One region of the Microcoleus sp. genome, then DNA from elsewhere that is predicted to be linked to it. Evidence: riboswitches for the same ligand, from Rfam matches in the RefSeq annotation. Region 1 holds a riboswitch; each other region holds the start of a gene.
The links. Region 1 has a riboswitch for cobalamin ahead of cobG (precorrin-3B synthase). Riboswitches for the same ligand answer to the same signal wherever they lie in the genome.
Positions count from the first base shown of each region.

Region 2: it holds a riboswitch for cobalamin, as region 1 does, so the genes downstream of both, ACBR23_RS22145 (hypothetical protein) here and cobG (precorrin-3B synthase) in region 1, are expected to answer to the same signal.
Region 3: it holds a riboswitch for cobalamin, as region 1 does, so the genes downstream of both, ACBR23_RS13485 (energy-coupling factor ABC transporter permease) here and cobG (precorrin-3B synthase) in region 1, are expected to answer to the same signal.
Region 4: it holds a riboswitch for cobalamin, as region 1 does, so the genes downstream of both, ACBR23_RS06105 (DUF1636 family protein) here and cobG (precorrin-3B synthase) in region 1, are expected to answer to the same signal.

Region 1 covers NZ_JBGJZU010000077.1:20,584-28,705, forward strand. The annotation lists gene ACBR23_RS22980 (AAA family ATPase) at 1-4,991, opposite strand, end outside; gene cobG (precorrin-3B synthase) at 5,403-6,854, opposite strand; adenosylcobalamin-variant (AdoCbl-variant) riboswitch at 6,834-6,977, opposite strand; gene ACBR23_RS22990 (hypothetical protein) at 7,077-7,346, opposite strand; gene cbiE (precorrin-6y C5,15-methyltransferase (decarboxylating) subunit CbiE) at 7,646-8,122, shown strand, end outside.
Region 2 covers NZ_JBGJZU010000071.1:17,801-25,922, forward strand. The annotation lists gene ACBR23_RS22115 (adenylate/guanylate cyclase domain-containing protein) at 1-989, shown strand, start outside; gene ACBR23_RS22120 (GNAT family N-acetyltransferase) at 1,009-1,518, opposite strand; gene ACBR23_RS22125 (tetratricopeptide repeat protein) at 1,553-2,626, opposite strand; gene ACBR23_RS22130 (hypothetical protein) at 2,744-2,983, opposite strand; gene ACBR23_RS22135 (hypothetical protein) at 3,057-3,350, opposite strand; gene ACBR23_RS22140 (class I SAM-dependent methyltransferase) at 3,869-4,735, opposite strand; gene ACBR23_RS22145 (hypothetical protein) at 4,755-5,195, opposite strand; cobalamin riboswitch at 5,335-5,480, opposite strand; gene ACBR23_RS22150 (MAE_28990/MAE_18760 family HEPN-like nuclease) at 5,629-6,675, opposite strand; gene ACBR23_RS22155 (DUF262 domain-containing protein) at 6,682-7,857, opposite strand; gene ACBR23_RS22160 (metal ABC transporter substrate-binding protein) at 8,078-8,122, shown strand, end outside.
Region 3 covers NZ_JBGJZU010000030.1:1,092-9,213, reverse strand. The annotation lists gene ACBR23_RS13505 (hypothetical protein) at 1-442, opposite strand, end outside; gene ACBR23_RS13500 (hypothetical protein) at 598-924, shown strand; gene ACBR23_RS13495 (pentapeptide repeat-containing protein) at 940-3,069, shown strand; gene ACBR23_RS13490 (Uma2 family endonuclease) at 3,333-4,136, opposite strand; cobalamin riboswitch at 4,313-4,460, shown strand; gene ACBR23_RS13485 (energy-coupling factor ABC transporter permease) at 4,482-5,240, shown strand; gene ACBR23_RS13480 (energy-coupling factor ABC transporter substrate-binding protein) at 5,244-5,576, shown strand; gene cbiQ (cobalt ECF transporter T component CbiQ) at 5,573-6,373, shown strand; gene ACBR23_RS13470 (DUF2207 domain-containing protein) at 6,683-7,708, shown strand.
Region 4 covers NZ_JBGJZU010000010.1:62,910-71,031, forward strand. The annotation lists gene ACBR23_RS06080 (peptidylprolyl isomerase) at 239-1,363, shown strand; gene ACBR23_RS06085 (hypothetical protein) at 1,509-1,823, shown strand; gene ACBR23_RS06090 (hypothetical protein) at 1,783-2,898, opposite strand; gene ACBR23_RS06095 (GTP-binding protein) at 3,039-4,010, opposite strand; gene cobW (cobalamin biosynthesis protein CobW) at 4,409-5,443, opposite strand; gene ACBR23_RS06105 (DUF1636 family protein) at 5,690-6,100, opposite strand; cobalamin riboswitch at 6,122-6,269, opposite strand; gene ACBR23_RS06110 (Uma2 family endonuclease) at 6,442-7,080, shown strand; gene ACBR23_RS06115 (type IV pilin-like G/H family protein) at 7,191-8,120, opposite strand.

The DNA.
Region 1 (8,122 bases):
CTAAACAGCGCCATAATCGCATCGCCAATATATTTATCAATAAACCCATTATTTTGATTAATTACGGGTTCCATGCGACTGAGATAGGAATTGATAAATCGGAAATTATCCTCCGGTGTCATACTTTCTGAAAGCGTGGTGAAGTCGCGAATATCGGAAAACAACACCGACATTTCCAACTGCACTTGGTCGCCCAATTGCACATCAATGATGCTTGATTTATCTAAAAACTGGAGGAATTGACTGGGGACGAAACGCTCGTAAGCTTTATTGAGTTGAGCCAGCATCTTCTCACTTTCGCGTACTTCTGTATAAAGCTTAGAATTTTGAATCGAAATAGCCGCCTGTCCAGATAATACTTTTAATAGTTCAACTCTTTCTGGCGTAAAAGCTCCTGCTGTCAGATTATTTTCCAGATAAACAATACTAACGATTTGAGATTGATTAATCAGCGGCACACATAAAATTGATTTAGGCTGATGCTTTTGGATATATAGATCGTTAGTAAATTGTCCCTCTTTCACAGCATCATCTAGTACCACACTTTCTTGAGTGCGAGCCACATAATTCACAATCGCAGAGGAAAGTTCTTGACAATTATCAACTAAGATTGACTGTAAGACGGTGACGCTAGCACCATCAGTTGTCCCTTCAGCTTCAATTAACAGTTGTTCCTGGCTTGACAAAATCAGATATCCCCTTTGCGCCCCTGCATTTTCAATCAAAATTTTCATCAAACTAGACAGTAGCTTATCCAGCAATATTTCGCCGGAAATCGCCTGAGAAGCTTTCATGACTGCGGTGATATCTACGTGATTACCCGAACCCGTGGTTGTCATGGATACGCTAGTTTGAGTGTTTTTCCTTCCCGGTTGAGTTACATTCAATAACTGGGGATATCGCGTTTCTAAATCCTTTACCTTAGCAGTGGCTCCCCATTGGACATAACCATAATAGGCATCAATCATATAGATTTTGGCAAATTTTTCTTTGCCCCATTCTAGATAGAACTTGGCGGCTAGTTCATTGGCTAGGGCTTCTTCGTTGAGAAATTGATTTTCTTGAGCGAGGGAGATAGCGCGATCGTACAAGTCTATTGCATCTGCTTTATGGCCCAACACCCGTTGCCGTTCTGCCTCAACCAAATACCATTTATGCAGATGATTCATGGGAGCATTTTGCGCCCACTGTTGCAGAGTGATTTGATGAGTTTCCACTAAGGCAAAAATTTCAGTTTGCTCAATTTCTGGGTAGGTGGAAAAAAGTGCTAAGTGTGTCAGGGCGGCATAGAAATGGAAAATGGGGAAAAAAATCAATCCCGATACTGACATCAAATACGGCTTGGCTTGGGCAATGTGGCCTAGGGCGGCCGGATAATTACCAAAGAAGTAAGCAAGCATTAATTTATATGTGTATACCATAGCAATCGCCGTGAATACATTGTCCTGATGGTACTTGGGAATCATCACCGTTTCATCGTAGACCTGGCCGATTAGACAATCCGGTGTACTCACGGTTTCCCTGAAGTTTTTCGTCGTCTGCCACGTCATATCCAAAAGAGTCTGGGCAGAATATTGCTTCACTTGGGTGAATGCAGCACTGTAATCTGCTAGTTCGGCTTCCCAAGTATCTATTTCTACCCCACCAAACAAAGTGCCCTCAAAGCAAACGGTTAGGTTGTAGCCAGCGTATAGAAAATCGCCAGTTTCCATGCCAGCCATATAGCCATTTTTACCGATTGGTATCGTTGCCCTGAGAGCTTGTTGGTGATGCTGAATCCAGCTACTAAATACAGCCAGAATTTGGGACTTAAATTCCGGTGCATTAAACCGATCGAGTAAATTCAGTGCCAATTTACCAAAGCCATAGCCAGTTTTGACATCTCCCAAAAAAGAACATAGCACCACACCGTGAATCAAATACCCCATCGTCGATGCAGGTGAATTCCCAAACTGGAGCGATAAACTCACCATCGTGGAGCTCAGTAGTGGCGTTAAACTCGGCATGGCTTGAATAATCGGCGACCATAATATTCCTAATATTGGCATGGCTGCTTGAATCTGAAGATCGGTCATTACGGGCAAGTTAAGTAGTTCCTCAATCCTTCTGTCTTGGAGTTGTCTGGTAAGGCTCTGTAGCGCTAGATCTATCTTAACTTGTTCGGATTCGTTAGGGAGTTCAACTCCCAATTGCGCCAGTGCATCTCTGCCTACTGCGATCGCCTCCAACATCTTGTTCTGAGCTGTCTGGGCAGTAATTAAAATTTCGTAAGTTTTAACTTTGTCTAAAATTGTTCGGGCTGCTTGCAAAACCTCTGCGGCTATCTGCGCCATACCATCAAAGTCAGCATTCAAATAAGCAACTTCGGCAGCGGTAACATAAAGATTTAGCGTCAATTCATATTGACTTTGCCAACAGTTATCTGTTAGTAATTCAATTCCTATTTGCAAATAAACTTTTGACGCAGCGTAAGCGGTAGAATTTCTAGCTTTCTGTCCAGCTTTTAAGTTAAGTTGAGCTAAGGCTTCCCGCTCATTTGCTTGGGCGATCAACTCCTGCCCCAAATTCAAATGCTCGACAATATCAAACAGTTTTTCCTCTCTTTCCATCTCTGAGGAACTTTGTAGCAGCAATTGTCCAACTTTGAGATGAGTGGCTGGTTTCTGGCCATCAGGAATCAATGAATAAGCCGCTTGCTGGACGCGATCGTGTAGAAAGCGATAAGTTGGATTGGAAATAGAATCAGTCTTGAATTGAGCCTCTGTTGGAATAAAAAATTTATAATTTTCGTGAATCGGTAAAATCAGTTCTTCTTCCAAAGCTTTCCAGAGTGATAATGCCGTTTTTTCTGGTAATTCTTCACTGACAACTGCCAATGTATCTAAATCAAACTGCGCTCCAATACAAGCCGCCAACTTAAGAACATCCTGAGTTTCTTGGGGCAACTTCTGCAATTGCGCCGCCATAAACTCCACTACATCCGAGGCGTGAGTCAGTCTAGCTTGAGCAATATCGCACTGCCAATACCCTTTACTTCCCCCCTGACTAAGGGGGGACTCCCCTTTACTTCCCCCCTGACTAAGGGGGGACTCCCCTGTACTTCCCCCCTTACTAAGGGGGGACTCCCCTGTACTTCCCCCCTTACTAAGGGGGGACTGAGGGGGGTCAAAAGTAATTAGTCCATCATCATGTAATGCCTTCAGAAATTGAGTCGAGAAAAAGGGATTACCCTGAGTTTTTTGAGCGACTAATTCTGTCAAGGGTTGAGCCAAAGATAAATCGCAAATCAACGTATCTGCTACCAATTGATTCAGATCTGCTAAACTCAATGGTTGTAACATAATAGTATTCACCACTGCCCCAGACTTAATAATCTCATTTACCGTCAACATAAAAGGATGAGTAGGCGATACTTCATTATCCCGATAAGCACCCAAAACTAACAGATGCCCCCTATCCTCCATTAATAGTTGTAGCAACTTCAAAGATGCCGAATCTGCCCACTGCAAATCATCCAAAAATATCACTAAGGGATGTTCGGCGGTGGTAAATACTTGCACAAAATTCTGCATCAGCAAATTGAAGCGATTTTGTGCTGCACTCCCCGATAATTCTATTGCTGGATGTTGAGCGCCAAGGATGCGTTCTAATTCAGGAATCACCTCAATTAAGACTTGCCCATTATTGCCTACTGCGGTGAGCATCTTGGTTTTCCATATTTGTAATTGAGCATCCGATTCTGATAATAATTGCCCCATTAAATCCCGAAAAGCTTGGACAAACGCTGAGAAAGGAATATTGCGCTGAAATTGGTCGTATTTGCCTTTAATAAAATAGCCCTGTTCTTTGGCGATCGGCTTATGAACTTCGTTTACTAATGCGGTTTTACCAATCCCAGAGAAGCCAGAGACTAGCATCAGTTCACTGCCGGATAAATTCGCTTCCTCCCCTAGGGCGGGCACGCACCATCCACCGCCCCTACTCAGGGGGGAGTCGGATGAAGCCCCCCTTAATAAGGGGGGTTGGGGGGATCGTCCTGATGCAACTCGTTCAAAGGCTGCTAATAGATTGGAAACTTCAGTTTCTCTGCCGTAGAGCTTTTCTGGGATCGAGAAACGGTCTGTAATATCCCGCTTTCCCAAGGCAAACTGCTCAATGTTACCCGTTGCTTGTAATTGAACGAGACAATTTTCTAGATCGTGCTTCAATCCTAATGCAGTTTGATAGCGATTTTCGGCATTTTTCGCCATCAATTTAATAACTATTTGGGAGATAATCAGAGGAATATTTGGCTCGATTTCCTGGGGGGTAACTGGCTGTCTGGCAATATGGCAGTGAACTAACTCTAAAGCATCTTCTGTCTCGAAAGGCAGTTTTCCTGTCAGCAATTCGTAAAATGTGACACCGAGGGAGTAAAAATCAGCCCGGTAATCGAGAGTACGATTCATTCTCCCGGTTTGTTCTGGTGAGATGTAAGCGAGGGTTCCTTCCAGAATGCCTGGGTTTTTCAGAGTCGGTGTTTCTCTGCTTAGCTGAGTGGAAATGCCAAAGTCAATAATTTTTAATTGTTCCGTTTTTGGGTTGTAAACAATATTTGAGGGGTTAATATCTTTGTGTATAATATTTGCCGCGTGAATTTTTCCTAAAGTTTCAGTGGTGGCGATCGCAATTTGCAGAAACTCCTTTAGGTTAAACTTGCGCTGCTGCATCCATATTTTCAAGGATTCGCCGCCAAAGTCCTCCAGAAACATCACGAGGGTGTTTTGGTATTTTTGCAAGTCATAAACTTGCACGACTCCCGCCTCTTTCAACTTTCGGGTAATGCGGTATTCGGTGCGGTAGCGCACCAATTCTTGAGGTGTGGGGTAACTGTCTTTGAGAAGTTTGAGGATAAGTGGCTGGTTATCTGCTTCCCGAATGGCCCGGTAAACGAGGGAGTTGGCACTTTCATAGAGAAGTGTTACAACGGCTACGCCTGGAATGGAGAGCATATTGATTTTTTTGCGAAAAATTAACGCGAAGTCAAAACGCACCATATTTGTGTCAATAATAGCGCGTTAGAAGGATTTTAGGGACGCGCGGCCAAAAACCCGGTTTCTGCGTCAATATATCTCGGATCTATCGACGATTTTTCAGAGAAACCGGGTTTTTTGCGTCTAGGACTATTGGTAAAAGCCGATCGAGCAGACTCAAGCCGGAAACTGGAAATTGATTAACCGGACTCGCTCTTAAACCATTGCTGCAATTGGTCGATCGCACTTCGATCTACAAATTCGCCCAAGGATTTGGTGTAGATTTCTGTTCCGTCTTTAATATAGTCAAGCATTATTTAAAACTGGATCTTTTTTGAATGAACCGCGAAGGCGCTAAGGGCGCGAAGGAAGAAAGAGGAAGAAAGAGGTTCACTTGTGGTTTGGTTTTTTGGGGTTAAGCAATTGCTGCAATTGGTCGATCGCACTTCGATCTACAAATTCGCCCAAGGATTCGTCTGGCGATCGCAATTGTTGATATATTCGTAGCATTTGGGCGATCGAACTCGATATCTGATCCACACTCACGCCCTGGAAAATTTGTCGCCCAAAGGGTGAGTCTGTTTTACCTGCGTAAATGTCGTAACCTGCGATCGTCTCCTTTCCCTGCCTCATCTGAATTCCCACTAACGTTATATCAATGGGAGAATGTTGGGCGCAGGATTTTTCGCAGCCGCTGAAATGAATGTTAATTGGGCGATCGATCTTTAATTTTTGCCCTAAATCCTGCACCATTGCTAGGGCGTGACTTTGGGTATCTGTCATCGCCGATGCACAGCCAGTGTTGCCGGCACAAGCAACTAAACATGAGTCTAGATTGGTTCCGGATGAGTGCAATCCCAAACGGGCGATCGACTTTTCGAGTTCGCTAAGGCGGTGGTTCGGGATGTCAGAAATCAACAGATTTTGCCAAGGCGTGAGCCTCAGAGTGCCTCCGCCGAAGTTTTGGGCTGAATTTGCCAAATCTCGCAATTGCTGCGATTTTAGCCAGCCTAGCGGCAGGGCGATGCCGATGTAGGAAAAACCGGATTGTTGCTGGGGGTGAATGCCGAGATGCTGGTAACGGGCGATCGACTTTTCAGACGGAGCGATCGAGCTTTGCTGCAATACAAAAGGTAAATTATGCTGTATCTGTTCGAGATATTTTTCCACACCCCAATCTGCCAGCAGGTGACGTAAACGCGGTTTTTTACCTTCAATTCGAGGCTTATTTTTTGTGTATTGAAGATAAACGCTAGCGATGGCTGCTAATAATGAAATACATTGCGATTCTTGAATTATAATCCCTGTGTCGCCGTTTAAATACAGCCGCAGCACGATTTTTGAATCAGCAGATCGCCTTTCTGCTGCTAATAAAATATCGTTGCGAATAGCGCGGATCGAAACCGATTCTCCGCCGTCAAAACCGACACTGAATTTAGGCGAAAGTTCCGCAAGTTCGAGATGGGTTTGCAGATAATCATCCCAATCTTTAACTAGCGGGCGAGTATCGAGTAATTGCTGGCGATCGATACCCACTGTCGGACTGGCCATAATATTGCGAATCGGGTCAATTTCAACTAAGCGAGATGCTAATCCCAATGCTTGCAAATTCTGCCAGACTTCAGCAGAAATTGCCGAGTTCAAGTTTCGGATTTGCAAATTCGCGCGATTTGTTACTTGCACGTAGCCCGTACCGTATCGATCGACTAAATCCGCGATCGCCCCACACTGCGCTACATTTAAAATTCCCCCCGGAATCCGCATCCTCGATAATATTCCATCTCTGGCTCTGGAACCAGAAAATAAGCCCGGACAAGTCGGTAATTCATTCAAAACTAACAAAGAAACTCCTCCCCGTGCGACGCAGGGAATCTCAATTGACACTCCTGAAAGCGGCATTCTGACTTTCACAGTTGCGGCACAGCGCCGGAATTGCACCGGACTTTCCCGCTTTCAGGTTTAAAAAAGGTATCACATTTTTGCACCCCAAAACCAAAACCCTCAATTTTCTTAACAAATTCCCCCTCGCCTAATTGCCTTGAGTAATGAAAAATCGCCTAGTTTTCAATCAGGTTCCGTAGGGGAGTTAAAACAAAAACAAACCAATGACAAACCAAAGGTAGCCACAGGTAAAATATCTCCAAACATCATTGTATCTTGTTGATATTCCGTCGGCTGAGTTTCTCCCTCGATATTTCTAGGAGTTAAAATTTGTTCCTGAGAATTCACATTATTAGAATTAGTAAAGGCTGGCAATTCATCGGGTTTAACTGGAGAGGTGATGCTGAGAGTAGTCCAGAAAAACATTAAGGTTAAAATATTTAGGTATTTCATAGTAAAGACCCCGTTGTAAGTAATATAAATAAAAGGCTGAACGTTTTAGGTGTTTTGTTTGCCTCTACTTAAACTTTAGGGAAAAAGACGAATTACTAAACAACTAAAAGTGTCACTTTTTCTATGTGGCTTGTCTTTGGTGACTTACCTAAATGCTGAAATGGCTGGAAAGCTTGTATCAAGGAAGTTGCCAACCAGGCGATTTAGTTTTTAGCTGTAGTCAATTAGTCAACTGGCTGTTGTCCAATATGCTGGAAATAGATTCATGCTGAGTGGCAAAAATTGCAGGAGTAGGGCTGATGGTAGACAAATGGCTTTCGGTGGTGGGGATTGGGGAAGATGGATTATCGGGATTGAGTTCGATCGCCCGTACCCTGCTCGATCGCGCTCGAGTTGTTGTCGGCGGTGCCCGTCACCTAGCCATGCTACCCACCGACGACACCAGGGAAAAATTACTCTGGGCTTCACCTTTACAAGCCACAGTCGATGAGATTATCCGTCGCCAGGGAGAGTCGATTTGCGTGCTAGCTAGTGGCGATCCGATGTGTCACGGGATTGGTGTCACCCTGTCGCGCCGGATTCCGATCGCCGAAATGATGATAATTCCCGCAGCATCAGCCTTCAGTCTCATCTGCGCCCGTCTGGGTTGGGCTTTGGATGCGGTTGAGACTTTCAGTTTGACAAACCGCCCAGTAGCCTCCATCGCCCTTTCTCTATATCCGGGGGCGCGGTTGTTAGTTTTAAGTGCCGATCGACACACTCCGGGAAAGGTTGCT
Region 2 (8,122 bases), on a different contig from region 1:
ACATTGGTACGCCACTGCGGATGGCTCATGTGCTGCTTGGTCATTCAGTCCAGCAAGCCAAGCAAGCTGAGGGTTCTGGAACTGTGGGAAGGGTGTGTTTGACGACTACTTCGAGTTTGTGTTTGGCAGAGCAATTTCGGTTTGAACCAGGAGCAGCGGGTTATTTTTTGGTGGTGGACGATCTGACGGAGGATCTACTGGGAGAATATGATATTACTCTGACTCGACGGCGGATGCCGAGTTCGGTATTGCTCGATCGCAGCATTTCGGGCCTAGTGAGCGAAATCCAGGAAGCTCTCAACCGGGTTGAACCCCTTGCTAGCTATATCCCCAAGCCGATTCTGAGACTACTGGTAGAAAATGCTAACAGCCGAAAAATTCCCCCGGATTTTCCCGAACCAACGGTGATGTTTGTCAATTTAGTCGGCTTACCGGAGTCCATCGACAAAGCTTCACCGGAGGAAGAAGTAGCTCTGATTCTCGGTTGTTCGAGGGTTTTTGCGTCGATCGATGCCGTAGTATCAGCAAAAGGAGGCGTGTTGCAAAAAGTAACCGCGCACTTGAACGGTTCCGATATGCTGATCTATTTTGGGGTGCCCGACGCTCATCGGGATGATGCGTGTCGCGCCGCTAGCGCCGCTTTGGCGATACGAGAGATTATCACCACTTTGCATCCGCCAATTATCGGCTCTCAAGCAGTCAAAGTAAGCTGTCAAATAGGGCTGTACCAGGGGCCAGTGTTTGCTGCTGAGGTTGGCGAACCCCGTGGTCGCAGGGAGTTTAATGTTTTGGGAGATACGGTGAATACGGCGGCTAGATTGATGAGCAAGGCTGGGGAAAACGAAATTTTGATTGGGGAAAGGGTGTTTGAGGCGATCGGCTTAGAATTCAATTGCGAGGCTTTGGGAGCTGTTGCTCTCAAGGGCAAATCGGCTCTAACTCCGATTTTTGCTTTGCACGGTTCCAAGGTCGAAAACGGAAAAGGGTAGATTTAAATGATGGCTGGTGTCAATCGCAAATACTAAATTCCGATCGATACTTCACAGTTGAGCTGCAATTGTCCAAAGCTCCACTTTCTAACTCCAACACCATAAAAGCCTCATCGGGAACCTCATATTCACATCGCAAGTTTTTTCTACTAGCAGGAATGAAGCCAAAACGCGAATAGAAATCTGGACAGCCCAGCACAACCACTGCGTGAAATCCCGATCGCACACACTCTTGTAAACCATGCTGGATCAGTAAGGTTCCTATACCTTGGCGCTGATAGTTGGGAAGAACTGCCACAGGTCCCAAGCCCAGAATCGACAACTCCCTGGAACAGTTCTCAACCAATGTAACCGGACTGAAAAAAACCTGTCCGACAATGCGATCGGATTGCACTGCAACAAAGGAAAATGTAGATCTAATTCCGCGCAATCGATCTACTAAATTTGCCTCATTTGCTCGCCCGAATGCCGTCATGTTAACTTCGCGAACGGCTGTTAAATCTTCTGGTTTTTCAGTCCGAATATCCATACTATTGAGTTTAACCTGTTTTAATACGATCGCGTCACTGTCCTGATTGTGGCACAAGCTGACCAGAAGACAATCGTTTAATCCCCTCCATCGCTGTAGTTTCTCCTGCTTTGTCTCCACCCTCGCGGGCATTTTTCAAAGCTCGTTCGTAGGATTCCAAAGCTTTAGCATACTGACCTTGACCTTCATAAATCGCACCCATATTATTCAGCAAACGTCCCACACTTGTCTTGTCACCGATGGCTTCTAGCATAATCATTGCTTGCTGAAAATAGATCAGGGCTTGACTATCTTTACCAAGTTTCCGAGAAGTAAGTGCCATGTTATTGAGCAAGCGACCGACCCCCGCCCTATCTGCTATTTCGCGGCGAATTGCCAAAGCTTGCTGGTAAAATTCCATCGCTCTGTTGAAGTCGCCGATGTTGTAATAGACTCCACCCATGTTATTGAGGGTACGCCCTAAATCTCGTCGATCGCCCTTAGCGGTGCGAATGGTTCGGGCTTGCTGGTAAAATTCGATCGCCTTGGCATAATTTCCCTGTTCTCCATACACAGCCCCAATATTGTGAAAAGATTCTCCAATTTCAATTTCATCCTCAGCAGTTTTAGCTAATTCCAAAGCTTCTTGATGCAGTTTCATCGCTTCGGAAAAATTGTCGGCAACCCGGTTGATAAAACCCATGAGATTGAGGGTTCGCGCCGTGCTACTCCTAGCCCCGATGTCTCGGTTAATGACTAAAGCTTGCTGCAAAACTGCTAAAGCTTTGGGAAGCAAACCGATTTCGCCGTAAACTTCCCCCAAATTGTTGAGGGTTTCTCCTATCCCCGGTTTGTCACCTAATTGCTGGCGAATTGCCAAAGCTTGTTCAAAAGCTTGGATTGCTTCCCGAAACAAACCTTGGCGGTGATCCTTTATGCCTTTTTCCAGGAGTGTGTCTGCTTGTGTTTTGGGGTTTGTTGCTTGGGCGCGATCGGTCCCTGGGAAGCGCCTAGGATTTATTATTGGAGCAGATGCCAGAGCCTCTGAGAGACCTAAGACTGTCAGCGCAGGCGATAGGACAAGAGTTATAGCTGCGACATAGCTGAAGTGGTAAGAGCGGCTGTACACCGAACAAGTCCTCCAAAAGCCAAATTATCTAACTTTCAAGATAGAGCTATTTTGGCTTACTGGCACATTTGTTATCAGCTAATATCTTCTGAGCTTGCTTATGGAAAATTCCTTCTCTCACCAAATAGCCATAATCAGTGGTATATTGTTGAGTGCGGAAATCAGAACTGGGTTTTTACTGAATGGAAGTGATGCTTGTTCTGAACTATGCAAGATGATATCTTTTGTGTCAAGTGTGATCCAGGCAATTCCTGACAATACTTGAACTTCTCGATGAGTTTGAGGCACTCTGTATACCTCGTTTTTCATCAGGATAATGCGATTTGGTGCTACTAACTCGGAAGCTGTTTGAAGCATACTATCTCCTGTGAAATTAAATTGTCACCAACCAAAAAATCCGAAAATCAAAAGCAATAATTATGGGAAAGGTTTATTGGTAATAATGCCGATCGATCCAAGCGCGCATTTCATCATCCGTCGCGGCCCACGTAGAGCGACCAGTCAAGGGATCGAAACCGTGCCACCAACTATTACCATCGCGATCGGCAGTCTGCCAAATTCTCAGTTTATCCCCGCCCACAGCGGCGACTAGCAAAAACTGTCCAATTTGATTCATAGCTGAAAAGAGCCATTGCCCTTGCGGTTTTTTGGCGGGTAAAGCTGGAAGGTCAATCCCAACAAATCTCAATGGTTGGGATTTTTGCACTTTTTTATAAGTAGACATAGCCAACACCTAAGTAGTGTTAATTTTCACAAAAATTACAGGCTATATTGGCAAATATTACTATTTTTTACTGCCAAATATAGACAACACAATTTTATGAAAATCAATCTGTTACCTCATGAATTAACCTTAACTCTTTGGTAATTGACTATCAAATCATTGTTTGCATAGATTGTATGAATAAAATCGATACTTCGATTTAGTTAGCTCAAGTCAAGGGGAAAAACCCCCGCTAATGCTGGCTTTGGGGGAGGGGAGACCTTAGCGATCGAGGCGATGGGGGGGAGTTTTCCTTAGTATTAGTCTTCCATGGTCCGTCTAGGATTAAATACCCGGAGGCTCTCCCTCCCATGGCTGATTACCAATTCCGGTTGTATCGGAATGATTAGAATGATTAAACCACAGAGGACACAGAGGACACAGAGAAAGAGAAGAGAGAAATAATAATTCTGATGTCAACGGATTTGATATGATTACCAGTTCTCAATTCCCAATTGCGACTTTACCTAATGTTTGTGTCAGCGTTCATCGGATTTTGATAACTGCCAAAGTTGGATTTCATAACACAAATGCTGGTCAAAAAGTTTGCCTGCTGCCAATCCTTCAACCACCAATTTTTTGAACCAGCGACGAAATATCCAGCGCAAGAGTTTGTGTATGGGCGGAACTGCGATCGCAATTAAGTCTGCAACATAAATCATCGTGTTTAGTCCATACCTGCGGAAAGTATCGACATACAAATCGATGGTGGGCAAAATATGGGCGGAAATATCCTCAGTTTTGACTAAACTAAATCCAGCCTGTTTTAAGGCTCCATGAAGTTCTGTAACAACATGACAATTAGAGAACATTCCCTCTTTATAATTAGCATCAGAGCGCAGCATATCGGCAAGCAACACGTAGCCACCAGGATTGAGGATTTTGGCGGCGCCGTTAGCAATATCAACGGCAGACATATATTGGCTACTTTCGCTAAAGAGGATTAGATCGTAGGATGTGGTTGCTTGGAAGTTTTCAAAGGTTGTGAGGTGGAAGATGGTGCGATCGCCTGTACACTTGAGAAAGCGCTGTTGTTGAAATGGATCGGGTGCGAGTCCTTCGACTGCAAAACCGCGATCAAGCAAATAAGCCGCATTTCCCCCAATCCCACAGCCCACATCCAGGATGCTATGAGTGCCTTGGGGGATGGCATCCAACAGTTTTACAGTATAAGCTTGCTGAGCGATACGTAATCGCGGGAGTGTTAGTTCATCCGCCGGCACGGGTAGAGTTTCCCAATAGCCATAGTGAAGATAGGGGGATTCTGTCAAGCCCAAATAGTAATTAAGCGCTGCATTTTGGTAGCGAGTTACGTTGGAAATTTCGATGGATTTTGGCTGGGACATTGGAAAAATTCCGTAAGTTTTAGGGTTTCGGGCAGGGTTGAAATTCTTCCCAGCGGTTGCATACTTGTTCATAGCACTCAACCGGCGAAATTGCCAAATTTTGCAACAAATTGATATCTATGTGATTATTAGCAAGCAGTATAAAAATAATTGCTTTTTCAGGTTTGTAACTAGCAATAATTTGGCTTAAATTTGAAACAGTATTTTCCTCTAATTCTAGTTCTTCCAAATAAGCAGTGGCGTGGGATTGGGAAATAAACTGCAAATCGTACTTTACAGTATCTACGCTCCAATTGATAGCACCATTAATGGGAGTATGGATTTGGCAAACAACCATACCTCGTCCTAGATGCCAAAAGCCATTCCATGCAGTATATCCGATCGACAAAATATTCTGATGAATAAACAAGTTTTGCCAGTAGCCAAAACTACCCTGCCAAACACTATCTTCGATTCGCATTTCTTTTAGTTTCCCGTTGCGCCGACGCCAAGCAGTTTTAACTCAAAATTGCGTTTTTGTCGATCGTCCAAGGGAACGCAACAGCAGATTATTTGTAAAAATACTGAACTAACCATCATCCATACCTCGCAGATGAAAAAGAACAGGTAAACAAATCGGCGGGCATCCTGACTCAGAGAAGCAATAATCTCATTACAGTTGCGGGACAGCGCCGGATTTGCACCGAACTTTCCCCCTTACGTCTGATGTGTGTTTGTCATCAGAGCCGATCGATATACGGGAATATTACCACTATTTTGGATATTTGACAAAAAACTGATTAGACATCTGCAACAATTATTGTGGAGTAGTCCATAAAGTCTGTTATTGACAGACTTTTCACCCGAAGTACATTAGACTTATCGAAAACAGAAATATTTAGGAGATCGCTTTTTTATTCAACTACATAAATGCTTAACCCTTTTTTCGCATCAATATCAAACTTCAATCCCACCTCCTGTTCGTTGGTAATTACAACTTGTTCCTGGCAAACATCATTAATCATAATATTTTCAATCGTAGCCAACTGACAGAATGAGGATGCCTCGTTAACTAGAAAAATATTTTTTCCAACAGACAAAGTGATTTCCTTAACTTTTGCAACTCCCGCTCTCGGTTTCTTAAACCACTCTGTAATTTGACCAATTTCCTTAGCTTTACCGATTCCAGTTTGCCGCGAAATAACTTTAAAAGTCACTAATTCCGCTAGAGATTGGCACAATATCTCAACAAATTCACCCAATTCTAGCAGTTCTTTAGTACCTACAGTATCATCTACAATAGATCCGTGTGCAGCATCATTCCGATAGGTAATTAATTCATTTAGTTCTCCTTCCGCAGTATTTTGGCTCCCTAGAACCTCCTCTACAAATTGCTTAACTGTTCGATGCTTATTCACCCAATCCCAAGCATTCGATATTCCAGCATCAGCAAATAATTTTTCTAGCACTTCTCTGCGTAAATTCTGTTCGTGTAAAAGAAAAGCATCAGGTATTAATTTGTATTTTCCTTGAGCCGTTACTCCATCAAATAAACCTTGAATTACCTCATTAATAGACAGGTGTTCAAATCTCTTTTTCTTAAGATCGAGTAATAACCTTCCCACACCTATCTGATGGGTATCTTTAATGCTTTTTTCCAAATCTGAATATTCTGTAACAATATCGGGTAAAAGTTCCAGCCACTCTGCAATTAAATCCTCAACAAAGCGCTCGTAAATAGCATACAAGCGTGTAACTACAGCACAGCGATCGTAAACTAGCCACTCCAGTTCACTAGGAACCCCTTCTATTAGTTTAGTAAATTGCGTATTTTCGTCGGCTTCCGGTTGTGTTGGAGTGTCATTTCTAAATACAATTTCTCTCAGCCTGTCGTTGGTATTGATAATTTTATGTACTGTGGAAATATTCACATTTACTATCTTGAGAAGCTCATCAAACATCTCAACTTATTCTCCGATAACTTGCGATAGCATTTCGTCAAACATCCTAATTCGAGATTGGATGTCAGCCTTAGTTCTACCTTCACCTGTTAAAAGACGCGATTCTTTCCGATCAAAGAGCTTCTTTGTTTCTTCAATTACTTGTGATTTTTTATCGATCAATAGTTCTGATTTATCCAAATGCCTGCTCAATCCAACCATAACGGCATCATAGTAAGCTTTATAAGAATTTTTCTTCCAAGTCCCTGACTTGGGTTCAAAGGGTTTGAACAAACTTTCTTCATAGATTTGATGAGCCAGATTGAGTGTTTGTAAAAAAACATCTTTTAAAAATTCGATGTCTCGCTCAGAGAACCCCAGGCTTTTCATCATGTACAGATCGAGAAATCCTTCCATACCATTACGGAAATACTCTACATTACGCAAAGCAAAAAAACGCAGAACTAACTCTGCATCTTCCATCTTTTTATAAAGATTATTTGTTGATAATTCTGGGCTGTTATCTTCGATCGGAATTCCCCAAGCTTTAGCAAATATGGGATGGCGCGCTAATTCTATTAATAGCGAATCAAATTTTCCATAATACAAGCAATTTCTCACTTCTTGCTGACTTAGATCCACTCCACCAGTATTCAGACGCTCGAAGGTCTTCTGTTTGAGAAATAAACCCTCTTCAGGATCGGATGTTGATTCTCTAAGAATTACTATAGATGAGATAGAACGACGGTTGAGACCAGCCTTAATTTTACCAGGAAGCTGTTCGTATTTAAGTTTATTTAGTTCTGGCCAAAGTTCAAGTCCTGTCAGCGCAAATTTATTTGTATAAAAATCTTGAATAGCGGTGATTCTCTGTTGACCATCCATTACTTCATAAGAGTAGTAATCAATCTCATAAAGAATAATAGGCGGAACGGGAATGTTAATCAAAAACGACTCAATTAGTCGTGACTGCATCTTAATATCCCAACGCGCCCTTCTCTGATAAAATGGGCGCAAATTCATGTACTTAGGATTTTTTGACAGCGCTTCCACAAAGTTGGGAAGCTTTTCACGGTTGATTTCTGTAAGTATTCTCTTCTCTCCTGATTCATACTTCTCGTTAATCTCAACCTCAGATGTTTTAGTCCAAATTTTTGAGAGAGATTTCTCCCACATTTTTTCTTCAACAGACGCAAGTGGCATTTTTTATATCCTCTGTTATGGCGGCTCTTATGAATGATTATAGCATTTCTAGACTTAGCCTAAGTTCTCAGGCTCCAATAGCTCTTAAAAACTCAGCAGGCGCGATCGCACTTATCAATTCTCCTAGCCCGATCGCCAATATCTCCTCATTTTCATAATCTTTTCATTTTTACTGGTTTTATGCTAAATTAAAACAATGAAAGAATTATAAAAAACCACAATGAATCATCAGGCGCTCTGCCGTAAAACCTATCAAATTGGTATA
Region 3 (8,122 bases), on a different contig from region 1:
GTTTCTGAGAAATAGAGAGGGAATAGGGGTGTTGACCTTGAGCTCGATCGCCGACAAAAATAGTATAAGTTCCCCGATCGCCATAACCGGAAAATTCTACCGTCCCCGCAGCAGCATTGGCCGGTAGGACGCAGAAACGCCCCCTGGGCCCTTGAATCATCAAACTCGGAGCTCCAGCGGTTTGTACTGCAATCCGCCAGTGACGTAAATCTTGGGTGACTTCGATGACGTGGTTTGGCCCTGGGGCGACAAAACCGCAATCGCCACTATTGTTCGGGCCGCCGGAAACTCCAGACATAGTTAGCGGTTCGGGAAATCCCGGAGCAATTTGTAGCGGTTGGCTCCTAACAGTGCCGGCAGCAGCTAAAATCATTGCCAAGGTTAAAGTGGCGATCGACCTTAACCTCGGTCTGGCGCGATCGCACGGATAGTGTATCTTCATATTTATCCTTATTGAACCCAACACAATAGCGGAAGTTTCCACTTCTTTGAGGGTAGAGGACGATCGGTGATTCCGAACACGCTCTTGTGACTGTTATCAATGTGACCGTACTAGAATGACAAAGGTACAGTTAAAGTAACTCCCCAATTTTTTTTATGAATTATCAAAATAATTTCAACTGGCAGCAAGCATTCGGAGAACTAAAAGCTAGACTAGATCGATCGCCGCTAATCAAAATTAATTTAGACAACTACCCCGCCGTCGAAACCTTCTACAATCAGTTTCTCCATAGGTTTCAAAGCCTCCCCAAACCAGGTCAAGTAGCAGTCTTTGGCGTGGGGGCGATAATTCTCCTGACAGTCTTCAATACAGTTGTACAGCTAATTTCTGCCCTGATGACCCTTGCCCTTCTGGGAGTGCTAATCTACATAGCGTATAAATTGACAATTACTCCAGATTCCTCAAATACTAACGACAATTAATAGGAAATTTTGAATATGGCTAGCCCCACCGCCCCCAGTGGCATTAATCAACCCGATCCGTCTTGGCCCTCACAATCCAAGCAAATGCCACTGCTGGTGCGCAGGTGTGGCGCTTGGGTAGTTGAAATTTCCTTAGTCGCAGCTAGTGCCCTAGTTCCCTTCAGTATCGGGGCTTTTGTGAATCGGGATGCTCAAACAGTGCCACTCAACTCCTCAATAGCAGCAGCATCTGAGACAGTTTCCCGTACTTTAGGGATTCCTGTGCGCGATCGCAACCCCAGAGTCGCACCCCTGACTAATCTATTCTGGTCCGCGGCACTGATGGCACCAGCGGTTCTGGCAGCCTGGGAACTGTTTTTACTCGCCAGAACCGGTCAAACTCTGCCTAAACGCTGGTTTGGGGTGAAAGTTGTCACAGCTTCGGGTACTCCTCCGGGTTTGGTGCGAGTCCTGATTCGGGAAAGTTTGGGACGCTGGGGAGTGCCTCTGGGTGTCGCTTACGGTCTGTGGCGCTTGAGCGGTGCTTTTCCAGATTTAATCATTTTAGGGGGGCTCAGCGGCTTGGCAATGCTGGTAGATGGGGCTTTTGCTTTTCGCCACCACGGAAAAACTGGACACGATCGCCTCGCGAATACTTTGGTCGTCAATGCTCGATCGAACCAATTATCTATCACTCCGGTGAAAAGTCAAGATTGGACAGAGGAAGATGCCCAGATTGCCGCTTTGGTCTTGACTCCCGAAACACAGACCACAGAAAATGACAGTTTGTGGCACTGGATTCGCCAACATCCAGGGGCGACTTTAGTGATTGCCACAATTGGTACTGCGGGATTGATTTTCACTCTGTTTATTGGCACTCAAGTCTATATTCAAAGTCAAGCAAATTTACGAGATTCTCGGCAGCGAAATGACGAAATATTTTTAGCTTTAGTTAATAAATTATCTCCTAATTCTGGAAACGGGACCGCAGGGCGGCGATCGGCAATTTTAGCCTTGGGAACAGTGGAAGACTCCCGCGCCGTACCGCTGCTAACGGATTTACTAGCTCAAGAAGACAATCGCACCATGCTAGATGCGATCCAGCAAGCTTTAGTCAGTACCGGGCCTTCATCTTTACCTTACTTGCAGCGGTTGAACCAAGCTTTTCGCAACGACCTCGATTCCCTCCGCTACGGCGGTAAGACCCAGGAACGGGAGTTAGCCGCAGTCCGCCAGCGCACAGTACAAAGGGCGATCGGCAAAATTCTCACAGTGTATAGCAGCCAGCTCAACGGCGCAGATTTGAGTCGCACTGATTTAGGGCAAAGTGCGGCGGGTCCTGCTCAATTTACATTAGTATTAGACAAAGTTGACTTGTCTGGAATTAAGCTAAAAAATGCTAGTTTAACCAATGCCAGCTTGCAGGGAACTCGCTTCTATGGCACAGGAGAAGACAGGCGACCAGGTACATTTGACGATTGGATTTCTGACTTGAGCGGAGCCAATTTTGAAGGGGCAAATTTGACCGGAGCATTTTTGAATAGTGCTGTAATGAATCGCACTAGCTTTGTGCGCGCTGTCTTGAACAAAGCTAATTTTTCCAACGGCAATTTGAATTTAGCTAATTTTAGTAGTGCTATTTTAATCGGGGCAAATTTGCAGCAAGCTATCTTAAAAGATGCTAGTTTTACGGGTGCAGATATCGGGAGTGCCAATTTGTCTGGAGCAAATTTATCTGGTGCGCGTTTGGGGAAGGTTAAGGCTCAAGGCGCTCAATTGCCATTGACAAATTTGGAGAAATCAGAATGGCAAGGTGCTAATTTATCTGGTGCAGATTTGAACGGTGCGAACTTGCAAAAAGCTGATTTGAGTTCCACTAAACTCGCAAACGCCAATTTAAAAGACACAAGATTGCAAGATGCTAACTTGCGGAATGCGGACGTGAGTTTGGCTGATTTTAGGGGCGCGAATGTAGCCGGAGCGAATTTTAAAGGTGCGGTGTTTATAGGGAAAGATACTTCCGATCAATTTATTCAAAGTCCTGCGGGTGCTAAATCTGGTAGATTGCAAGGAGTTGATTTTACTGATGCTAAGAATTTAGAGCAAAGTCAAATTGCTTATATTTGTTTGCAGGGTGGCCTTCATCCGAAATGCCCGCAGAAATAACAAAATAGAGTTGTAGGGGCAATCCCCCCGTGGTTGCCCCCGCTTATGCTGGGGTAGGCACAGGGGCACTACCCCTACACATCCTCATGAATGATATCGTTTCCGGCTGCATCGGAATGATTTAACCACAGAGAACGCAGAGAACACAGAGGGAGATAAGAGAGATGAATAATTCCGATGTTACCGGATTTGATATGATTTAGGATTGCTATAAAACCCCAACTTCTTGAAGAAGTCGGGGTTCTAAGAACGAGATTTTGCAATTAATTGAGATTATCAGGATCGACTCCCAACTCTCGCAATCGTTGAGCTAATTGTTCGGAACGTTGAGCTAATTGTTCAGCACGCTGAGCTTCCTGTTGGGCACGCTGAGCTTCCTGTTGGGCACGCTGAGCTTCCTGTTGGGCACGCTGAGCTTCCTGTTGGGCACGTTGTGATTCCTGTTGGAGACGCTGCGCTGATTGTTTCACTTGTTCTTCAGGTGTCAGATAGCGTGTGCCATCGGCATCATACCAATACAACCACTCTCTTGTCACCCCAGAATAGTTTCCCCTTTCACAACCAATTCCCAGACCTATTTCTGGCATCCAAACAGGATTTCCCGACTGTAACTCGTACTTCCCATTGACTAACTTGTATACTTCCAAATGAGGTTTACGACGGCGGCGGGAAGAATAAATGACGTAATAAAGTATGCCTAAATCTTGATATCTTTCCCACTTTCCGGTGTATTTTTGGTGATAAGTAGCCGAAAGCAATTCGAGGACAAAACTTGGTATAATATTTTCATTCCACAATAGGTAATTGGGACGCAATTCTTCATGGTAAAACCGTTCTATATCTAAACTTAAGAAAGCATCTGGCATGATAGACTCTTGATCTGAGTCTTGGTAAATACCCATATTTAAACCCAAAAACCAGTCCATGCGTTCTGCCCAAAGTATGAGCAATTTTGCTTTTAGCAATCCTGGAATTAATTCTTTAAGTTCGTTATCTGGAGGTGGTTGATATAAGTTTTTTCGTTCTTCGGGTGAGGGTGAGTACGTCGATAATTTATCATTTAACATTGCGGCTTTCCTCAAAACTTACTAAGATTATAGCTTTGATTTGTTTGGTGATAGTATTTGAACGAACCGCGAAGACGCTAAGGACACGAAGGAAGAGAAGAGAAGACGATCGCTAATTTTGACTGATTTAATCAGAATTTTTGTAAAATATCTGCTGAGATTTGCGCGATCGACTATACTCAATCTAACAAGTCGGTTCTAATGGGGAGCAGCCATTGGAGGTAATGGGGAAAGTTTGGTGGAAGTCCAACGCTGTCCCGCAACTGTAATGAAAGCCCTGTTGCTTTTTGAGTCAGGATGCCCGCCGATGTGTTGGTTCACTTAGTCTCATCTGCGAGGTACTTGATGAAGGCGCGAAGTCGCAAAATTGTCAGTCTGGGATTGATGGCTGGCTTGAGTTGTTATCTGGTTTTGGGTTCGGCGACACCGGCCGCTGCTATGCACATTTCGGAAGGTTTTTTGCCTGTGCAATGGGCTGTTTTTTGGTGGATTGTGGCGTTGCCTTTTTTTGTGGTAGGTTTGCGTGCGATCGCCCGAATTACCAAAGAACACCCGGAACTTAAACTATTATTAGCTTTATCTGGCGCGTTTACTTTTGTGCTTTCTGCTTTGAAGATTCCTTCGGTAACGGGGAGTTGTTCTCACCCAACGGGTACGGGTTTGGGTGCGATTTTGTTTGGTCCTTCGGTGATGGCGGTACTCGGTGCTTTAGTGCTACTTTTTCAGGCGGTTTTGTTGGCTCACGGCGGGCTGACAACGCTGGGAGCTAATATGTTTTCGATGGCGATTGTGGGGCCGTTCGCTGCGTATTTTATCTATCAGTTGCTGATGGGAACTGGTAGGCAACGGGTGGCAATTTTTTGTGCCGCAGCTTTGGCTGATTTGCTGACTTATGTGGTGACTTCGATGCAGTTGGCGTTAGCTTTTCCGGCGGCGAGTGGCGGTTTTTTGGCTTCGTTTATCAAGTTTGCAGGCATCTTTGCGATTACTCAAGTACCCCTGGCTATTAGTGAAGGATTGCTGACTTTATTGGTGTGGAATTGGCTGCATTCTTACGGGCAACCGGAGTTGGAAATTCTAAAATTATTGAAACAGGAGTCTTAAGTGATGAGTCAAAAACCGACGAAAAATCAGCAAGCTACTTCGCAACAAAATTGGATGTTGGTAATTGCAGTTGTCGCACTTGCCGTAATTCCCCTAGTTTTTGTACGGGGTGAATATGGCGGCGCGGATGGGGAGGCCCAGAAAGCAATTACGGAAATTCAACCGGATTATAAACCTTGGTTCAATCATTTGTTTGAGCCTGCTAGTGGCGAAATTGCTAGTCTATTATTTGCCACTCAAGCTGCTCTGGGGGCTGGTGCGATCGGATATGCGATCGGGCTTTATAAAGGGCGCACGGAATCTCAGAAATCTGATGATAAATCGCCGTTGGAATGAATCATCAGATTGATAGTCTGGCTTACACTAATCGTTTGCGCGGGTTGCCGCCAACTCACAAATTATCCTTTGCGATCGCCCTTTTGATTCTGTCTCTGCTTTCTGGGGCGATCGTCCAATTGTCGATCGCCCTTTGGTTAGCAGTCTGGATCGTCATCTATGCAGGCATTCCAGGGAAACTTTATCTGCGCTTGCTGTCGCTACCGTTGATGTTTTTGCTCACAAGTTTGCCTGCGTTTGTGATTAGTGGAATTCAATTAAATCAAATCCAGGCAACACACGCGGATATTTGGCAAAATTGGGGGATTAGCATCGGCAATTTTTATCTGTATGTGAGTAACACTGGATTATACCAAGTGAGCCTGTTATTGCCGCGCACCTTGGCCTCCACAAGCTGTATGTATTTCATTTTGCTGACGGTGCCATTTACCGAAACCTTGCAAATTCTCCGACAATTGCGCTTTCCGCCGTTGTTGACAGAATTGCTGTTGTTGATGTATCGGTTTATTTTTAGCTTATTGGCGATCGCAGATGAACTTTGGATCGCCCAAAACTCGCGCTGCGGCTATCGCACTTGGAAACTGGGAATGCGTAGTTTGGGCATTTTAATTGGGCAATTGCTTCAGCGAACTTTGGTAAATTACCGTCAAGTTTCCTTGAGTTTAGCATCGCGCGGCTTTAATGGAGAACTGCGGGTTTGGCATTCTTCCTCTTACAAACCTTCGCGTAGATATACATTTGAAGCACTGTTTGGTTGTACGGTTTTAACTTTGTTAAGTGTGGTATTTCAAAGTTGATAAGAAATTAGGAGGCGGCAGTGCTCATTGGTATCAACTTAAGCTGTCAGCCGGCAAAGTCCGTTAGTCATCCCGTGAGTCCGCCAGGGGTTGAAACCCCTGTCTAATAGCGAAAGTCCTCGCTATGAGGACTCAAGAACTCATCAGTCCTCTTCAGAGGACTTTAGCTTTGAGGCAGGGAATTCATTCCCTGCCGGACTATCGGACTAAAGATATGACTTTTATGAACATAATTAATGACTTTAATGAATTGACTTCAAAAGAAACCTGTTGAATAATTGTAGTCAACAGTTATCTTGTGGAAATCCTATGATAAATAAACGAATTCTCAAAAAAATAGTTTTTTCATTAATGGCTTCATTAAGCCTATTTTTAGTTACAGTAACTCATGCAGCGGCTCAACAACTACCGTTTTACTGGGATAAAATTAACGTCATCATCGACGTTCAGACGAACGGAGATATGTTAGTTACTGAAACGCAAAAATATGTGTTCACAGCAGCCTACAATAATGAACGGTATCGCTATATTCCGTTAGATAAAGTCGATGCAATTAAAGATGTGACCGTCGCCGAAAATAATCAAATAATTGCCAGTAGCACTGGAACAGAAAACAATCAACTTTGGATTCGCTGGCAACATGAACTAAAACCGCCAGACTCACATACTTTTGTGATCAAATATCGTGTTGTAGGTGGATTGCAGCTAGATGGTGAGAATACTCTAGTTTATTGGAAAGCGATTGCAGCGGGTCGAAAAGCGCCAGTTAATACTGGAAAAGTTACGGTGAAGTTACCCGAAGCTTTGTCAGGGAAAGTTGTATCGTTTATGAATTTTGGTACAGCAGCAGTTAGTCGTCAAATAGATCCTAAAACTTTTGAATTTGTGGCAAGTCAGGCTATTCCACCGGAACAAGAATTAGAAGTGCAGATTGCATTTCCGCAGGCAATTTTGAATGTACCTCAACCTGGTTGGCAACAAAGTGGGAACGAATCTGCTTCGGGAGGAGGAGACTCTTCCAGCGAACAGGGAGGAATTATTGCGCTAATGGTTTTTTTGTCAATCCCTCTTATAGGAATTATCAAATTCATTAAAGACCGATACTGTCCTGAGTGCAAAACGCTCAATGTCGAACAGGCTCATCAAATTTTGATTTATGCAACTACTAGCAGTTCAGGAAAGCAGAAAGTTACCCACAATTGTCGAAACTGCTCTTACCATAAAGAGTACGAAGAAACAATTCCAGTCATTAGCAATGATAGTGGCGGCGGTGGTGGTGGTGGTGGTGGTGGCGGTGGTGGTGGTGGTGGTGGTGGTGGCGGCGGTGGTGGTTGATATCAATGGGACTTACGCCACAATCAAAGAAACCGGGTTTTTAGCTAATCTGTGGGCTGTAACGAAGTATTTCGGAAAAAACCCGGTTTCTGGTCACTCGCCCGCCCGTCAGTCCGCCAGGGAATGAATTCCCTGTCTAATAGCTAAAGTCCTCTGAAGAGGACTGAAGAACTGATTAGTCCTCTTCAGAGGACTTTAGCTTTGAGGCAGGGGTTTCAACCCTTGCCGGACTATTGGTTATACCTTAAGTCATTGCCGCATCCGAATTAGCTTGATTTTGAGATAAACCGATCGCACTCGCTACAAAATCATATTCCAAATATGACTTTTATGAACATAATTCATGACTTTAATGAATTGACCTTCAAAGAAATCTATTGAATACTGATTGTAGTAAACAAATTTCCCGTACCT
Region 4 (8,122 bases), on a different contig from region 1:
ATCCCGTCGCCCAAGGGCACGGGGGAACTACTGTCAGCTTCAAACCGCAGTCTAGCTGACGGCATCAAAAAACAATTGGCATTTTATTTTACCGTTCAAAGGGAGCAAGTGCTTGACTAATCTGTTAATCGCTGTGGGGAGTTGTCACTTGATTCTCCCTAGACGCAGGAACAGACACTTCAGCTTAGAGGGCGGACAGTGCTGTGGGAAGATGATAGAGGCCATAAAAGTTAAAGTTATGTTGCATTGGTCTAATTTCTCGATCGATACGTGCAAGCGCTGGCTCAAAACCACTGTCTTAGCACTCCTGCTATTCACTTTTTCCCTCAGCTTCAGTTCGGTATCCCATGCCAAACGCCCTAGCAGCAGTATGCCTGCGGGCAATGCGATTACAGACGGCCGGGCGCTGCTGCGCTACGCTCTACCTATTGACAATCAGACGGTGCGAGAGTTGCAAATCAGTCTCGAAGACATCGGCAACCACATACGCTCTAAACGTTGGGGTCCAATTAGTAGCGATATCAGCAAGGCTTCCAGAATTCTCAGCATTCGCGAGTCTGATATTTTAAAGAGTATTCCCGACGCGAAAAAGCCCGAAGCCGAAACTCTAGTGGCAAAAGTCAAAGAAGGAGTTTCGCAACTATCTGAGGCTGTTGAGGCCAAAGACAGGGAAAAAGTGATTGACTTGAAAGCCAAAATACTCCGTTCGGTTGGTGACATCGAAGAGTTGATGGTGACCAAGTTTCCCTTTGAAGTTCCTTCAGAATATGCTACTTTGCCTCAACTCAAGGGTCGCGCTACGGTGGCTGTAGAAACCGAGAAGGGGACAATTACTGTTGTGGTTGATGGTTACAGTGCGCCGGTGACTGCTGGTAATTTTGTAGATTTAGTCGATCGAGGTTTTTATGATGGTTTGCCATTTATTCGATCGGAAGAATCCTACGTGCTACAAACAGGAGACCCTGAAGGTAAGGAAGTAGGTTTTATAGACCCAGCTACTGGTAAATACCGGAATATTCCACTCGAAGTCCTCGTCAGGGACGAAAAAGAACCCATCTACGGAATTACTTTAGAAGATGCGGGGCGTTATCGCGACGAACCTGTGTTACCTTTTTCTGCCTATGGTACTGTGGCCATGGCTCGTGCGGAAGCTGAACCAGATAGCGCTTCTTCGCAGTTTTTCTTTTTCTTGTTTGAACCTGAACTGACCCCTGCTGGTCTGAATTTGTTGGACGGTCGGTATACTGTTTTTGGTTACATGATTGAGGGAAAAGAAGTTTTGGATCAACTGAAGCAGGGAGACAAGATTGTATCTGCTAAGGTAATTAAAGGAATGGAAAATTTGTTGCGACCTCAAGTTTAATCAATGACGGCGATTGCCATCGCTTTGACACAAAAGTGAAGGCGCATTAAATCGCTTGCTATCAAACCAAGCCCGCCCCGGCGGGCTATAAGATGTAAATGATGTTTATATCTGGGTTATTGAAATTAGAAATTAGCGCAAAAATATGGCATTATTAGAATTTTTATTAGTAATTGGCATGGGTGGATTTGTAGGTTTATTACTGATTAATAATGTGAATGAAAACAAACAAAAAAAACGCTTGGATGAGGCTTTTTATCAGTTATTGGAAAACCAAAATAGTCAAATTTCGCTGATTCAATTGGCGGCTAGCGCTAGGGTGGAGGCTCAAGTTGCACAGCAATACTTAGATGCACAAGTTAAGATTTTTTCGGCGATTTTAGAAGTGGATGATGAAGGAGATACTTTTTACAGATTTCCTAGGTTGCGCTTGCCGCCGAGTTCGGTGAAGGAATGGTGATTAGCGCAGGTGAATAATTCCGTTCCCAAACCAACAACTCGCCGTTATTGCCACCCGCTGCGAGGAATTGACCTTGGGGATGCCAAGAAAGACAGGAAAAGCCTGCTTCGACACCCTCCAGAATTTGCAGCAATTCTTGTGCTTCGTACCACAAACAAAGTTGACCGTCTTCCGATGCTGAAGCTAATAACAATGTATTTGGTTGAAAGCCGATCGCCTGGACGACTTTTTCATGTACTTCTAATCCCCAAGCTTCCCAACCGACACTTTCATCAGCTTGTCTTTCCCACACAGAAATGCCTTCTGAGCTCGCAGCAGCTAATAAAGGATCGCCCAATGAATTAGTTCGATCGGACCAAGCCAAATGTCTAACTTTGCCGGGAAAACCCTGCATTACCCAAGGTTCCGAGTTACCCCATTCATTAACAATTAAGGTGTTATCCATATTGCCACAGGCTAGATATTTGCCGGAAGAGGACCAGGAAATTGCACCTGTTACGGATGGTACGGATAAGATGTCTGGGTCATCATTCCAATCTGCCGCGTTCCAAACTTTTACACCTTGATAGCCGCTAATTGCCAGATATTTATCAACAGGATGCCATGCTAAATCGAGGATTGAAGATGAATCAAAATTCAGGGTTACTTCTACTGTATTTTGATCGGCATTCCAAACTTGAACTGAACGACCCATGCTGAAAGCTAATTGATGACCGTGAGGACTCCAAGCTAACTTATCAACCCAAACACGCTTGTTATCCAAACTAGCAATTAATTTTCCAGAATTTACGTGCCAAATTAGCACTTTTCCATCTTGTCCGCCCGCAGCTAACAGTTGACTATCCGAAGAAAAAGACAAGCAATCTACTGATTTACCAGTTGCTGTTTGCAGCAGTTGCAAGGACAATTTATTGATTTTTCCGAGAATCCCTAACATAATTTCACCGGCGGCGGAACTGACTGCTAGAGTTTTGCCATCGGGCGACCAAGTAACAGCAGTCACGTAGTCTGACAGCATTTCTTTGGCGTGAAATTTCAGGGTTAGTTCGCTTTTATTTTGGTCGTTGTTACCCATATTTATTTAATCTGAGATGTTCCAGTATTCTCAATAACGGGCTTTCTGGTCCGTTCCACAACAGATGAATTTTTGTGTGTGTGGAACAGGCCGGAAAGCCTGTGCTTAAAAAGCTGATTTAAAATGCTGCAAGGTGTCAGTTAAACCAGACACTGACGAAAATCAGCTTTTAATTGACTTTCATTTAAGTTGCGACCAATGAATACGAGTTCGTTTTTCGGAGTTTCATTGGCTTTCCATGGTCTATCTGGTCTACCATCAAATAGCATATGCACGCCTTGAAATACAAATCTCCTGTTTTCTCCAGCAATATTTAAAATGCCTTTGGTCCGAAAGATATCCGGGCCTTTAGTCTGCAACAATTGGGATATCCAGTCGCTAAATTTGTTGCCATCAACCGCGCCGGATTCTTGGATTGCGATGGAAGTTACTGTGTCGTCGTGTTCGTGTTCGTGTTCGCCTAAAAAATCGGGTTCAATTTCTAAGGCTCGATTTAAATCAAATGCTTTTACTCCTAACAATGCTGACATTTCTATTTCAGCATTGCGGGTGCGATGAATTTTTGCCATTACATTCATGCTGCGAATCCGCGTTTCTAATTCTGCCAATTCTGCTGGGGTGACTAAATCGGTTTTGTTCAGCAAAATCACATCGGCAAAGGCAATTTGTTCTTGAGCTTCGTCGGAGTCCCAGTGCTGCCAGATGTGCTTGGCATCTACTACGGTGACAACGGCATCTAGCAGTAATTTATCGCGCATATCTTCGTCTACGAAGAATGTCTGAATTACAGGTGCGGGGTCGGCTAAACCTGTGGTTTCGATGACTAGATGGTCGAATTTGTCCCGCCGCTTCATGAGGTTGCCGATAATCCGAATTAAGTCGCCTCGGACTGTGCAGCAAATGCAGCCGTTGTTCATTTCAAAAATTTCTTCGTCTGCATCGATAATGAGTTGGTTGTCGATGCCTACTTCGCCAAATTCGTTGACGATGACTGCAACTTTTTTGCCGTGTTCGTGGGTTAAAATGCGGTTGAGTAGGGTGGTTTTTCCTGCACCTAGATAGCCTGTGAGAACTGTCACGGGAACTGATTCGATCGCAGCCGCAGTCACCATATTTTACCTCACTTGTTTTATGATACCTGTCATACCAATTTAATGTGAAGTTGCATATATTTCGATCCCCCTAAATCCCCCTTAAGAAGGGGGACTTTGAGAAGAATGTTGTCCCCCCCTTATTAAGGGGGCGCCAGGGTGATCAGATTCTATGCAGCCTCATAAAAAATTGGTATCATTGATATTTTACACGAAACTTGTTGCTAGTAATAAAAATATTAAGCATGGGGCTAGAAACCGGGTTTCTGCGAGTTTTGCCCACAGGAATGAGAAATATAGCCAGAAACCCGGTTTCTGAGGTCAGCAGCCATGGGGCTAGAAACCGGGTTTCTGCGAGTTTTGCCCACAGGAACGAGAAATATAGCCAGAAACCCGGTTTCTGAGGTCAGCGTGGGTGATTAATTGCTCAATATCGCTACAATGCGATCGCGATCGAGTTCTCTACCGATAAACACCAATTTGGTTTGGCGAAGTTCCGAAGGTGTCCAAGGGCGATCGTAAAAATGTTCGATGCGCGAGCCCACACCCTGCAACACCATCCTCATCGGCTTCTTGGGAACCGCCACAAACCCTTTAATCCGATAAATCTCTTGACTTTGCATCAACGATTGCAGTTTTTCGACCAAAGCTTCTGGTTCAAATTCGCGATCGGCAATAAAGTAAGTTGAGGTAATATCATCATCATGGTCGTGTTCTTCCTCAGTGTCGTGATGGCTGGGACGAGACTCCAAATTATCCTCAACAGCCGCATTAAATCCCAATAACACATCAGGATTAATTTCGCCACCTTTGCAAGGTACAATTTTCACACTAGGACGTAATTCTTGCTGCAACCAAGTTTGGACTTTTTTCTGAGTTTCAACATCCACGCGATCGACCTTAGTCAAAAGTACCATATCAGCACAAGCCAACTGGTCTTCAAACAATTCCTCGATCGGCGTCTCATGGTCTAAACTATCATCAGCCTGTCGCTGCGCCATCAAAGCATCAATATCGCCCACAAAATTACCACTAGCAAGGGCTTCGCAATCGACCACAGCCACAACACCATCTACGGTAGCACCGGTCCGAATTTCGGGCCAGCGAAAAGCTTGAATTAAGGGTTTAGGGAGTGCGAGTCCAGAAGTCTCAATCAAGATACAATCAATTTGTGCGCGACGCTTCAATAATTCTTGCATTGTGGGCAAAAATTCCTCTTGAACCGTGCAGCAAAGACAGCCATTTGTCAGTTCTAAAATATTGCTGCTAACATCTTCTTCTTCATCGCAAACTTGGCAGTCACGCAACAGTTCGCCGTCGATGCCGACTTCGCCAAACTCATTCACAATAACTGCGATGCGGCGGCCTTGATTATTTTGCAATAAGTGGCGAATGGCGGTGGTTTTGCCACTACCGAGAAAGCCCGTAATGACTGTAACAGGAATTTTGTGCATTAGTAATTTAGTTGTTGTTTTGTGATGGGATATCTCGTTCCTAGGCTCTGCCTGGGAATGTCGATCTAGAGGCTCTGCCTCGATCGAATAACTCGCGCTTATCTCGTTCCTAGGCTCTGCCTGGGAATGTCGATCTAGAGGCTCTGCCTCGATCGAATAACTCGCGCTTTTAATACGAGGCAGAGCCTCTGGGTATGCGTTCCCAGGCTCTGCCTGGGAACGAGGAACAAGGAAACGATGAATACTCTAATTGTGCAGTGGTGGAATTTTAGCTATAACTCCTTTTTTCAAAGCTTGAGGACGTTCTGACCAGGGCAACAAACCATCGGGTTTAGCATAGTATTGACTCGCGCATTCCAGTACAGCCTCGACGCTTTCCAATTCATTGGGAGGTAAGTCACCAAACAGATAAGTGTACTTTCCAGCAGCAGCAAAAGACACAGCACAAGAGTGACTGCAAGCACTCATGCACTCAACTTCTTGAATGTCAAATTCATCCGAAAATTCCCAATCCTTTGCCAGTTGCGACAAGTCTTCCAAGAATTGTTGGCCACCACTTTTGCCTTCTCGCTTGCCGTTTTTCCAAACACTCGCGCAAGCAGTGCAAACAAGTAGACTGTGCTTGGTGCGTACAGTCTTATTAATTCCATTCATCATCCGTACCTCGCAGATGCGTTCCAAAGTGAGTTAGATATCGGCGGGCATTCTGACTTTAGAAACAACCTGTGTTTCATTACAGTTGCGGGACAGCGCCGGACTTGCACCGAACTTTCCCCGTTTCCTCTAGCGGCTGCTCCCCGCTAGAACCGATCGCAACTTCACATCATACCGCATTTGTCGCCATTTTGGGAAAAACTTAAGTTGCTAAGGTGAACCGCTTAATATCTAGTAGCATAAATTCACAGCCAGTTATTAATAAAAACTTTAGTGTTAATTTTGCCATCTTTTCAGGACTGAAGTCCTATATAATTGTAAGTACGATCGCAAAAGGATATACTATGACGGTATTAACAGAAATCCGCGCAGAAGTAGTTGAGGACAAAGTTGAGGACAAAGTACAGACTTATTACTCTCCTGAAGAGTATTTAAAGCTGGAAGAGGTGGCAGAATTTAGAAGTGAATATCAGGATGGCAGGATAATCCCTATGACAGGCGGAACACCGAATCACAATCAAATAGCTGTTAATTTTGGCGGAACGCTAAATTTTGCTACGAAAGGACAACCGTACCGAGTATTTATTAACGATTTGCGTTTGTGGATACCGTCTAAGCGACTTTATACTTATCCTGATGTGATGTTAGTGGCGGGGAAGTTGGAGTTTGCTGAGGGTAGGAAAGATACGATTAGTAATGTGGTGATGATAGCTGAGGTTTTATCGGCATCGACGGCGGATTATGACAGAGGTGGCAAGTTTAAACTTTTTCGTTCTATTCCTAGTTTTCGTGAGTATGTTTTGATCGATCAATATGAGATGCACGTTGAACAGTTTGTTAAGACGGATGATAATAAGTGGGTTTTGTCTGAGTATGATGGTGCTGATGCGGTGTTGAGATTGAGTTGTGTGGAGTTTGAGATGCGGTTGGGTGATATTTACGATCGCGTTGATTTTGAGTCTGAGTCTGAGTCTGATGAGTGAGGGTGAAATCACCAATTTGGGACGATTGGAAATCGCGTCTACACAATAAAGTGGGCAAGTTTGTTGATACTAATTCGATCGCGGATATGCTATTTATTTTGAGGAAATTTTTACTTCAGCACGTCTGAATAACCAGAAGGACATTGTATGTCAGGAGAATTAGTAGCTGTTGGTGTTCCTGGAAGCTCTTTTGATGGTTGAGTGCTTTCGCAAAGTCTAGATTGTGTAGATGTATATTGACCATCAGAGGTTTTAGTTAAAAAAACTATGCCTGTATAGTTTTTTAATCCATCTATTTTGGCTAAAGCCATTGATTGAGCAAAACGCTTATCGTTGCTCAAAACAACGCTATATGAGTAATTTTCTGTTTCTGACTTGATACCTATTCCCAATTTTTGTAGGGTAGCTGAAAAAGTGGCATACTCAGCGTAAAAAGCTTGTTGGGCTTTGTTCATTGAACTAACATACTGTTTGGCTTCTGACTGTCTAACCTTTCTTTGTTGATCTTCAGGATTAACTACTCTAACATTCGCAGGTAGTGTTGTTTGCTCAGATATTTTCTGAAAAGTTTTTACATTGGAACCAAAAGATGTCGGTCGAGATTCTCCAATATTATCTAATTCTAAACGCAACTGACCATCTGCTGTGAAATCAAAAATTGTCCTTGCGATAATTTTTGTTCCTACTAATAGATCGAGATTCTTTGGTTGAGGAGTTACGTTAATTTGATACTTCAGTTCGGTAGCTGAAGTGGGTGTCTCCAACATAAATAACTTACCTTCCTGCGTAAAAATTAATGAAAAAGAATTACCTGAAATTTTGATTTCCCATTGACCTATCAATTGTTTAGCAACAGAATTTTCAGGAGTTGCATTAGCTACAGAAGTTGACGTTGAAGTTGACGTTGAAGTTGAAGAAGTTTGAGGATTCAGTAAATTATATAATCCAAAGCCAGCTAAGCCTAACACTAAAGTTGAGCCAGCACCAATTAAAGCCCATTTCCAAGGCGCAAGATTAGAGTTGTTTTGAGGATTCGTCATAG